One region of the Spongisporangium articulatum genome, then DNA from elsewhere that is predicted to be linked to it. Evidence: predicted binding sites of a transcription regulator. Region 1 holds the regulator's gene; the other holds the start of a gene.
What was found. Region 1 encodes LexA, which represses DNA repair genes until DNA is damaged. Its sites were predicted from a motif close to TCGAACANNTGTTCGA; they were not measured.

Region 1 (4,206 bases):
GCGGCGCGCCGGGCCGGGCTGGCCGACACCGACTCCCTCACGCTGGCCGGCGAGACGTTCGGCGACGTGCTGGCGTCCCTGCCGGCGGGGCGGCTGGAGCAGGGCCTGCCGGAGGGGCTGCAGGCGGCCGTCGTGGCGTTGCGGGATGCCGCCCGGGCCCTGATGTCGCTGCTCGGCCAGGGCGAGAAGGACAAGGCCAAGGACTCGACCGACGGAACCGCCGACGGGGCAAGGCAACTCGCGCGCGCCGCGGTCGGTGAGGTGTTCGACGTGACCGAGCGGCTGGCCGGGGGAGCGGGGGGCCCGGGCAGCTTCGACGTGGTCTGGGTGTCGCGGTCGCGGCGCCCGTCGGGCCCGGGGGACGGCGGGGAGCGGATCGGGTTGCACGTGGCGCCCCTGTCGGTCGCCGGGTTGCTGCGGGAGCGGATCTTCTCGGACCGGTCGGTGGTGCTGACCTCGGCGACACTCTCGCTCGGGGGCTCGTTCGACTCCATGGCCGGTTCGCTGGGCCTGGCCGGTGACGAGTCGCCACCGTGGTCCGGACTCGACGTGGGCAGCCCGTTCGACTACCCGCGCCAGGCGATCCTCTACGTGGCCAAGACGCTGCCACCGCCGGGCCGCGACGGGTTGCCCGCGGCCGTGCTCGACGAGCTCGAGACCCTGATCCGGGCTGCCGGCGGGCGCACCCTCGGCCTGTTCTCCTCGCGACGGGCCGCGGAGGAGGCGGCCGACGCGTTGCGCGACCGGCTCGACGTGCCGATCCTGTGCCAGGGCGACGACACCACCGCGACGTTGGTCCGGACCTTCGCCGCGGAGCCGGAGACCTGCCTGTTCGGGACGCTGTCGTTGTGGCAGGGCGTCGACGTGCCGGGCGCCTCGTGCCAGCTGGTGGTGGTCGACCGGATCCCGTTCCCGCGGCCCGACGACCCGTTGCAGTCGGCCCGGGCCCGCGCCGTCAGCGAGGCGGGTGGCAACGGCTTCATGGCCGTCTCGGCCGTGCACGCGGCGCTCCGGCTGGCCCAGGGGGTGGGGCGCCTGGTGCGTTCGGACGACGACCGCGGGGTGGTGGCGGTGCTCGACCCGCGCCTGGCGACGGCCCGCTACGGCGGTTTCCTGCGCTCCTCGTTGCCGCCGTTCTGGTCGACGACGGACCGGGAGGTCGTGCTCGGAGCGTTGCGCAGGCTCGACGAGCGGGCCAAGGGTTCGAGCTAGGAGAGTGACACGCGGACCGCGGTGGTCAGGTCGGCGTAGGTGTGCAGCCCGTCGAGGAAGTCGTCGGGGAAGCGGACGTCGAGCGCGCGGCCCATCTCGGCCAGCAGCGCGACGGCCTGCTCGTCATCGATCATGCATTCGTACAGGTCGAGGTCGGCGGTCACGTCGTCGGGCGGGACCTGCAGCTGTCTGGCGACGACCGCGCGGACCATCAGATCCATCGTCGGATCACTCACGTGCCAATCCCTTCGGGGACTGAAGTACAGCCCTCCAGGGACTGCTGGACACCGGGACCATACCCGCAGGCTGCGCCCTGGCGGCGGAGAAGGACGCCCGGATCAGCCGTTGACCCGACGAATCGGGTCGAACTCCCCGGCTCAGGCCTGTGCGGGCACGGCGAGCCTCTGACCGACCTGGACGGCGGCCGTGGGCAGCGCGTTCAGCTCGATCAGCGCGTTCACGGTGTCGCGGCGGTCGACCCCCGGTGCCACCTCACCGGCGATCTGCCAGAGCGTCTCGCCCGGCAGCACCACGTGATAGCCGACCGGGACCTGGTGCACGTCGCTACCCGCCTGCGCGGTGCCGCTGAGCAGCAGGGCCCCCAGCACGACCGCGAGCAGCAGCCCGGTGGCCACGAGGAACCCGACGAGGCGCCGGCCACGGGCGGTCAGCCGCAGCGTGGAGGACCTCAGGGCCGGCGCCGGGACGACTGTGCCGACGGTGCCGACGGTACGGGGTGCGACGAGGGTGCTCACGGCGGCCTCCTGCTGGCTCGATCTTCGAACAACTGTCCGTCGAACGGGCGTTCGATCGAACAGGTGTATGTCTATCAGGCGGCACCGACAGAATCGAGACACGTTCGAACACGTGTTTGATTGTGTCGCGTCCGGCCCCTACGGTGATCGCGAAGACAGAGGTTGTCCGCCGGCTCACCAGGGAGGTCGTCATGACAGGTCGTGACCCGCAGGAGGAGGCCGGTGCCCAGGTGCACACGCTGCCCGACGGCCCACCCGGGGGCGACGGGCTGACGGCCCGCCAGCGGCGCGTCCTGGAGACCATCCGGTCGGCGGTCGAGCGGCGCGGCTACCCGCCGAGCATGCGGGAGATCGGCGAGGCGGTCGGCCTGACCAGCCCCAGCAGCGTCGCGCACCAGCTCACGGCCCTGGAGCGCAAGGGCTACCTGCGGCGCGACCCGAACCGGCCGCGGGCCATCGAGGTCATCCTGCCCGGCGAGTCCGGTCGCGTGGAGGTCCAGGTCGGCGAGGGCGCCGGCCTCGGGGTGGGCCTGGGTGAGGGGGCGGCCGGCGACGATCGCCCGGCACCGGCGTACGTCCCGGTCGTGGGGCGCATCGCGGCCGGTGGCCCGATCCTGGCCGAGCAGGCCGTCGACGAGGTGTTCCCGCTGCCCCGCCAGCTGGTCGGCGAGGGTGAGTTGTTCCTGCTGAAGGTGGTCGGCGACTCGATGATCGAGGCGGCGATCTGCGACGGCGACTGGGTGGCCGTGCGCCGGCAGCCCGTGGCCGAGCAGGGCGAGGTGGTCGCGGCCATGATCGACGGTGAGGCGACCGTGAAGACTTTCAAGCGGCGCGACGGTCACATCTGGCTGCTGCCGGCTAACCAGGCCTACCAGCCGATCCCCGGTGATGACGCCACGATCCTCGGCCGCGTCGTCGCCGTCATGCGCCGGGTCTGAGCGCGCGTCAGGTCCCACGCGAAGGTTCGCCGAGCGCCCGGTGCCCCGTCCGCGGGGGCCGGGCGTTCGTCGTCCCGCCCGTCCAGGGGGCGAACGGATGAGCCCCGAACTCATCACGGCGGGTAGAGTTTTGGTTGCGCAAAGTCACGAAGCCGTCGTGACCAGCGGCGGTCCCGCAGGCCGGCCCGGATTCCTCGCGACTTCCGAGCGACGCGGGCGTGGCAGGGTTGCGCCTCCTGGGGTTGAGGCTTAACGTCTACCCCCAGATGTTGTAGTTACACCGATGTGTTTCACCCAGATGTAGTCGCTCTTCCGCCTCGTACGTGGAAGGGGTCGGGGCGCCCGGGTGTTCTACGGAGTGCGACTGCGATACAGGTCGGGATCGCTGAGGAGGGTCGAGATGAACTGCCCGTTCTGCCGTCACGGTGACTCCCGGGTCGTCGATTCCCGCAGCACCGACGACGGCACCGCCATCCGGCGGCGCCGCCAGTGCCCGGAGTGCGGCCGCCGGTTCAGCACGGTCGAGACGGCCAGCCTCACCGTCGTGAAGCGTTCCGGGGCGAGCGAGCCGTTCAGTCGCTCGAAGATCATCACGGGCGTCCGCAAGGCCTGCCAGGGCCGCCCGGTGAGCGAGGACGACCTGGCCCACCTCGCCCAGCGCGTGGAGGAGACCATCCGCAGCACCGGGTGCGCCGAGATCGACGCGCACGAGGTGGGGCTGACCATCCTGGCTCCGCTGCGGGAGCTCGACGAGGTGGCGTACCTGCGGTTCGCCAGCGTCTACCAGGCGTTCGACAACCTCGAGGACTTCGAGTCGGCGATCACGCTGCTGCGGGCCGAACGCGAGCCCACGGGTGTGGAGCCACCCACATGAACCACCGCCGGCGGCGGGGCTGGGGAAGGTTTCGTCGCCGGCGGTCACCAAGCAACTCATACGTCCACTCGCACGATAAGGGGAATTCCAGCATGACGGAGACGGCTTCCGGCCGACCCGCGCATGACGCGCGACAGGGTTCCGAGCACGGCGACGCACCCCGGGTCCAGACCACCGGCCTGACCATCGACCGCGTGTACACCACCGAGGGGGTCCACCCCTACGACGAGGTGACGTGGGAGCGGCGGGACGTCGTCCAGACCAACTGGAAGTCCGGCGAGACGATCTTCGAGCAGAAGAACGTCGAGTTCCCGGAGTTCTGGTCGGTCAACGCCTCGACGATCGTCACCACCAAGTACTTCCGGGGGGCGGTCGGTACCGACGCGCGAGAGTGGAGCCTCCGTCAGCTGATCGACCGGGTCGTCCT
Region 2 (4,206 bases), on a different contig from region 1:
CCGCCGCCGGAAGCTCTCGTCGGCGTGCGGATAACGGGTCAGGACCTGGTGCTCGCAGCTCTCCCGCAGGGTGCGCCGCGCGTCCTCCTTGTCGGCCAGGCGCAGCGTGTGCAGCTCGGGGTACTGCGCGCTGCCCAGGCCGAGGTCGACCTTGGGCACCAGACGGCACCGCATCGCCAGCGACCGCGTGTGGGCCAGCAGCAACCGCGCCTCGTCCCGACCGCCCCCTCCGCCCAGGGCGTCGGCGATCTCGACCGCCCGGGCGACCATCTCATCGGTACCGGCGAGATAGCCCTCGGCGGTGGTGCTGTCGAGGTGTCGGGCGTTCAGCGGGACGAGCCGCCGGGCGGCGTCGAGGACGTCGGCGACCACCGCGCCGTCGGGTTCGAGGTGTCGGACGACGTTGGTCAGGACGGCGGGCACGCCCACCTGGCGGGCCAGCGTGAGCAGCTGGACGGCGTGCGCGCGGCCCGCGAGCGCCCCGCGCGGACCGCGGTGGTTCACCACCTCGACGGCCAGAGCGCCGGCCGGCAGCAGCGCACGCCACCGTCGCAGCAGGGCGGCCGCCCGGTCGGGGCGCCCGGCCAGCAGCGCGCGCCCGACGTCGGAGGCCGGGCCCAGCAGCACCACGAGCGCCGCGACCTCGGGGTGCTCCGGGTGGGCGGCGTGCCGCGTGACGAGGTCGACGTCGGCCACCGGGGTGCCGCGTTCGCCGCGCGCGTGGGCGGCCGAGACCAGCCGGCACAACCGGGCCCAGCCGACACCCGGCGGGCGCGGACCGTCGTCCGGACCGCTGATCGCGCGGCGGGCTACGAGGTCGGCCAGCGCCAGGACCGTGACCCGCGGGTGCCGGGGGTCGACCGCGGCCCCGCCCCGGACGGGAGCCTTGCGCACCGCCCGGGTGACGGTCGCGTAGCGGGGGGCGGCGTCGTCCTGGTCCAGATCGAGTGGTTCGACCGCCAGGTCGACGCCGAGGATCGGGGCGACGCCGTTCTTCTCGCAGGCCTGGACGAACTTGACCGCCCCGTAGAGGCCGTCGCGGTCGGTCAGGGCGAGGGCGTCCATGCCGAGTTCGGCCGCGCGGGCCACGAGCGCGCCGGGGCTGGTCGCCCCGTGCCGTAGCGAGTACCCCGAAGCGACGTGCAGGTGGACGAAAGGCTCTGACATGACCGGCCTTTCGTTCGCACCCGACTGAGGATGGCTACTCGCAGCTGGGCAGGTCGATGGGGAGCACCTGCTGGTAGGGCAGGCCGAGGGCGGACTCGACCAGGTGGTGGAACGCCTCGGCGTCCCGCAGCAGGTCGTCGGCGTCACGGCCGCTGACCACGTAGGCGCGCCCCGCCTCGATGGCGGCCCGACGGGCGGCGGTGGAGGCGAAGAACGTGGCCCACTCCCCCATTTCGGGGGCCACGCGGGGCAGCACCTCCCAGACGCTGCGCGGACCGCCGCGACCACCGGGCCGGCTGCGGACCGCGAGTACCGCGGCGGCGGCGCGCAGGGCGGCGAGGTGCGCGGTGACGTACCGCTCGCCGGGGGTGCGGGCGGCGCAGGCCGACAGCAGACCGGCGCGGGAGCGTTCGAGCAGCATGCGCGCAGCGGTGGAGACGGGCGGTCGCTCCAGGGTGGTGGCCGACATGTCGTCCTCCTCGTCGTCGGTGGTGCGTCGCCCACGCTCCCGTGGGTCGGTGAAGGGTTGCTGCGAATCAGGTGTGCTGGACCTGAGTGCCTGCTCGTCCTGCTCTTGCTCTTCTGGACGATCCGGAGGGTCGGCCCGTTCCGGGCACATCGGCGCCCACGTCTTCAGTCGGCGACGGCCAGCAGGCGCCAGCCCTCGCCGTCGGTGCCCCGGGTCGTCTCACGGGAGATGTCGTACACGCCGGCACCGACAGTCCGGGGCCCGCGCGCCTCCACGCGCCACACCTCGCGCTCGTGGTCGACCGCGACCTTGAGCGCCTGCCCCTCCGCGCCGACGGCCATCGGGAGGTCCTCCCCGACCGCGGCGGCGCGGACCGCGGGCGCGTTCCACCAGGCCTGCCGCTCGCGCCAGTAGCCGAGCACCTCACGGACGACGTAGACCCGGTCGCGCCAGATGAACGACGCGGGTGCCACCCCGGCCCCGGCGCCGGACGTGACATCCTGTGCGAGCCGTACCGCCACTGCCTCACCGATCCGCCGAGCCACCCGAACCTCCCCTTTTCGAACACGTGTTCGAACAGTTCGAATGTACACCGGGGCCCCCGCGGTCCGTCAATCGGAAACGCGGCCCTCTCGAGATCGGAGTGGGCGATGGTCGACGCCGACGACGTCCGCCGGCTCGCGCTGGGGTTGCCGCATGTCGAGGAGATCGCCTCGAAGGGGTTCGACTTCCGCGTCGGCGGGCACGGTTTCATCTGGTCCTACCCCGAGCGCGAACCCGGTCGACCGCGCCGCATCCGCACCGACGTCGCCGTGCTGTACGTCGGCGACGAGGACGAGAAGCAGGCGCTCCTGCTCGGCGAACCCGACCTGTTCTTCACCGCCCCCGGCTACGGCGACCAACCGCTGGTCATGGTCCGCCTCGCCGAGATCGACCTGCCCCGGCTGCACGAACTCGTGACCGACGCCTGGCGGATGCGCGCCCCCGAGGACCTGGCCGCCGACTACCGCGAACCCTGACCGGTCGAAGATCGGGTGGATCTGCGCAGCCCGGAGCCCACGAAGATCCACCCAGTGATGCGGTGGCAGAGCGGAAATCCACTGTTCGCGCCGCGTTCTCGGGGCTACGTTTCCGGCCATGAGCGGGCACGAGGGAAAGGCGGGGCCGGACGAGCGGCACCCCTTGGCCGACACCCTTCCCGGGCTGGAGGTCCACCCCCTGGAGCCCGGCTGGACGCCGCTCGAAGCCTTCGTCCTGGTCAAGTGCCTCGACGACGAGGGCGACGTCACCTGGGCCTACCGGACCACCTCGCGGCTGAACCGGGAGGAGTTGCTGGGTGCACTGATCGTCCAGGCCGACGTGCTGCGCAAGGAACTGCGCGACGAGTGGGACGACGCATGACCTCACCGCCGCCTCCGAAGGGCCAGGTCGTCCGGTACGCGACACTGATGGGCCTGGTCGTGGGCGGTCTCGCCGGGGTGGGGATCGTCGCGCTGATGAGCATCGACTACCTCCACTACCGGGGTGCCCCCGCGGAGCAGGCCGAATCGCCGGACCCGACCTGAGCAGCGGGGTAGATCGCGGCCCCTGGGAGGGCGCAGAACTACCCCACAACCACCCGCTGTCCGGCCCTCCACCCGCAGAATGTCCCGGTGACCCGCGTGAACGGCCGCTCGCCGCTGGCCGTGCCGAAGCACACGAGGAACCTGGGCCACGGAGGGATCTGGTCGCCGCGCCGGTGGGACCGCCCCAGCTTCTGGTTCGTCCTGGCCCTGAGTCTCGTCGCCCTGCTCGTCGGTGGGGTCGCCGCCGCGGCCCTCTTCGACTCCCCCGTGACCGGCACCGTCGTCCGGTGCGATTTCCGCCCCTCCACCGGCCGCTACTCGATGAACCACACGGTCTGCCGGACGCGGTGGTCCTCCGGCGGCCGCCAGCACGAGGACGACGTCGAAGTGCCGCACTGGATCGAGCCGGGCGGCACGGTGCCGCTCCAGGTCGACGGGGAGTACGCCACCGAACGGCACGAGAGCGCGACCATGGCGCTACTCCTGATCCCGGGCATCCTCGGCCTGCTGAGCCTCGTGCTGTTCGGCTACCCGCCGCGGCGGCGGTCATGACACGGGCGGCGCAGTCGAGCCCATGAGCCCCCGAGCAGTCGTCGATCACTGATCGGGGTAGTTCCGACCCCCTGGGAGGGCGCAGAACTACCCCACTGTCCGACGGCCGGCAGTGATGCCAATTGGCGTTCAGAGCAAAGCTCAGTCGACGGTGATGCCGAGATGGGCGGCCAGGGCCGGCGCGAGCGACATCAGCTGACCCGTATTGATCACCGCTCCGCGCAGGCGGTCGAACCCGGCGGCGATCTCCACCGAGGCACCGCGCAGGTCGACCGCCGACAGCCGGGCGTCGGTCAGGTCGAGCCGTTCGACCCGGCAGCCCGGGAACCGCAGACCGGACAGGCGGGCCGAGCCGAAGGTCACCTCGCGTAGCGTGCAGTCCTCGAAAACCACCGTGTCCAGAGCACTCTGGCGCAGGTTGACGACCTCGAGCAGGCACCCGCGCAGGGTCAC

Region 2: a site for LexA is predicted at 2,197-2,212, ahead of ACIB24_RS20390 (DUF6504 family protein). Genes of this name have one in related genera too.

What each region holds. Positions count from the first base shown of each region.
Region 1 covers NZ_JBITLV010000003.1:314,245-318,450, reverse strand. The annotation lists gene ACIB24_RS11095 (ATP-dependent DNA helicase) at 1-1,212, shown strand, start outside; gene ACIB24_RS11090 (acyl carrier protein) at 1,209-1,448, opposite strand; gene ACIB24_RS11085 (LysM peptidoglycan-binding domain-containing protein) at 1,590-1,967, opposite strand; gene lexA (transcriptional repressor LexA) at 2,159-2,905, shown strand; gene nrdR (transcriptional regulator NrdR) at 3,306-3,779, shown strand; gene ACIB24_RS11070 (vitamin B12-dependent ribonucleotide reductase) at 3,872-4,206, shown strand, end outside.
Region 2 covers NZ_JBITLV010000007.1:271,274-275,479, forward strand. The annotation lists gene ACIB24_RS20380 (DNA polymerase III subunit alpha) at 1-1,167, opposite strand, end outside; gene ACIB24_RS20385 (SAV_6107 family HEPN domain-containing protein) at 1,202-1,636, opposite strand; gene ACIB24_RS20390 (DUF6504 family protein) at 1,801-2,181, opposite strand; gene ACIB24_RS20395 (MmcQ/YjbR family DNA-binding protein) at 2,287-2,655, shown strand; gene ACIB24_RS20400 (hypothetical protein) at 2,774-3,037, shown strand; gene ACIB24_RS20405 (hypothetical protein) at 3,034-3,201, shown strand; gene ACIB24_RS20410 (hypothetical protein) at 3,289-3,753, shown strand; gene ACIB24_RS20415 (pentapeptide repeat-containing protein) at 3,895-4,206, opposite strand, start outside.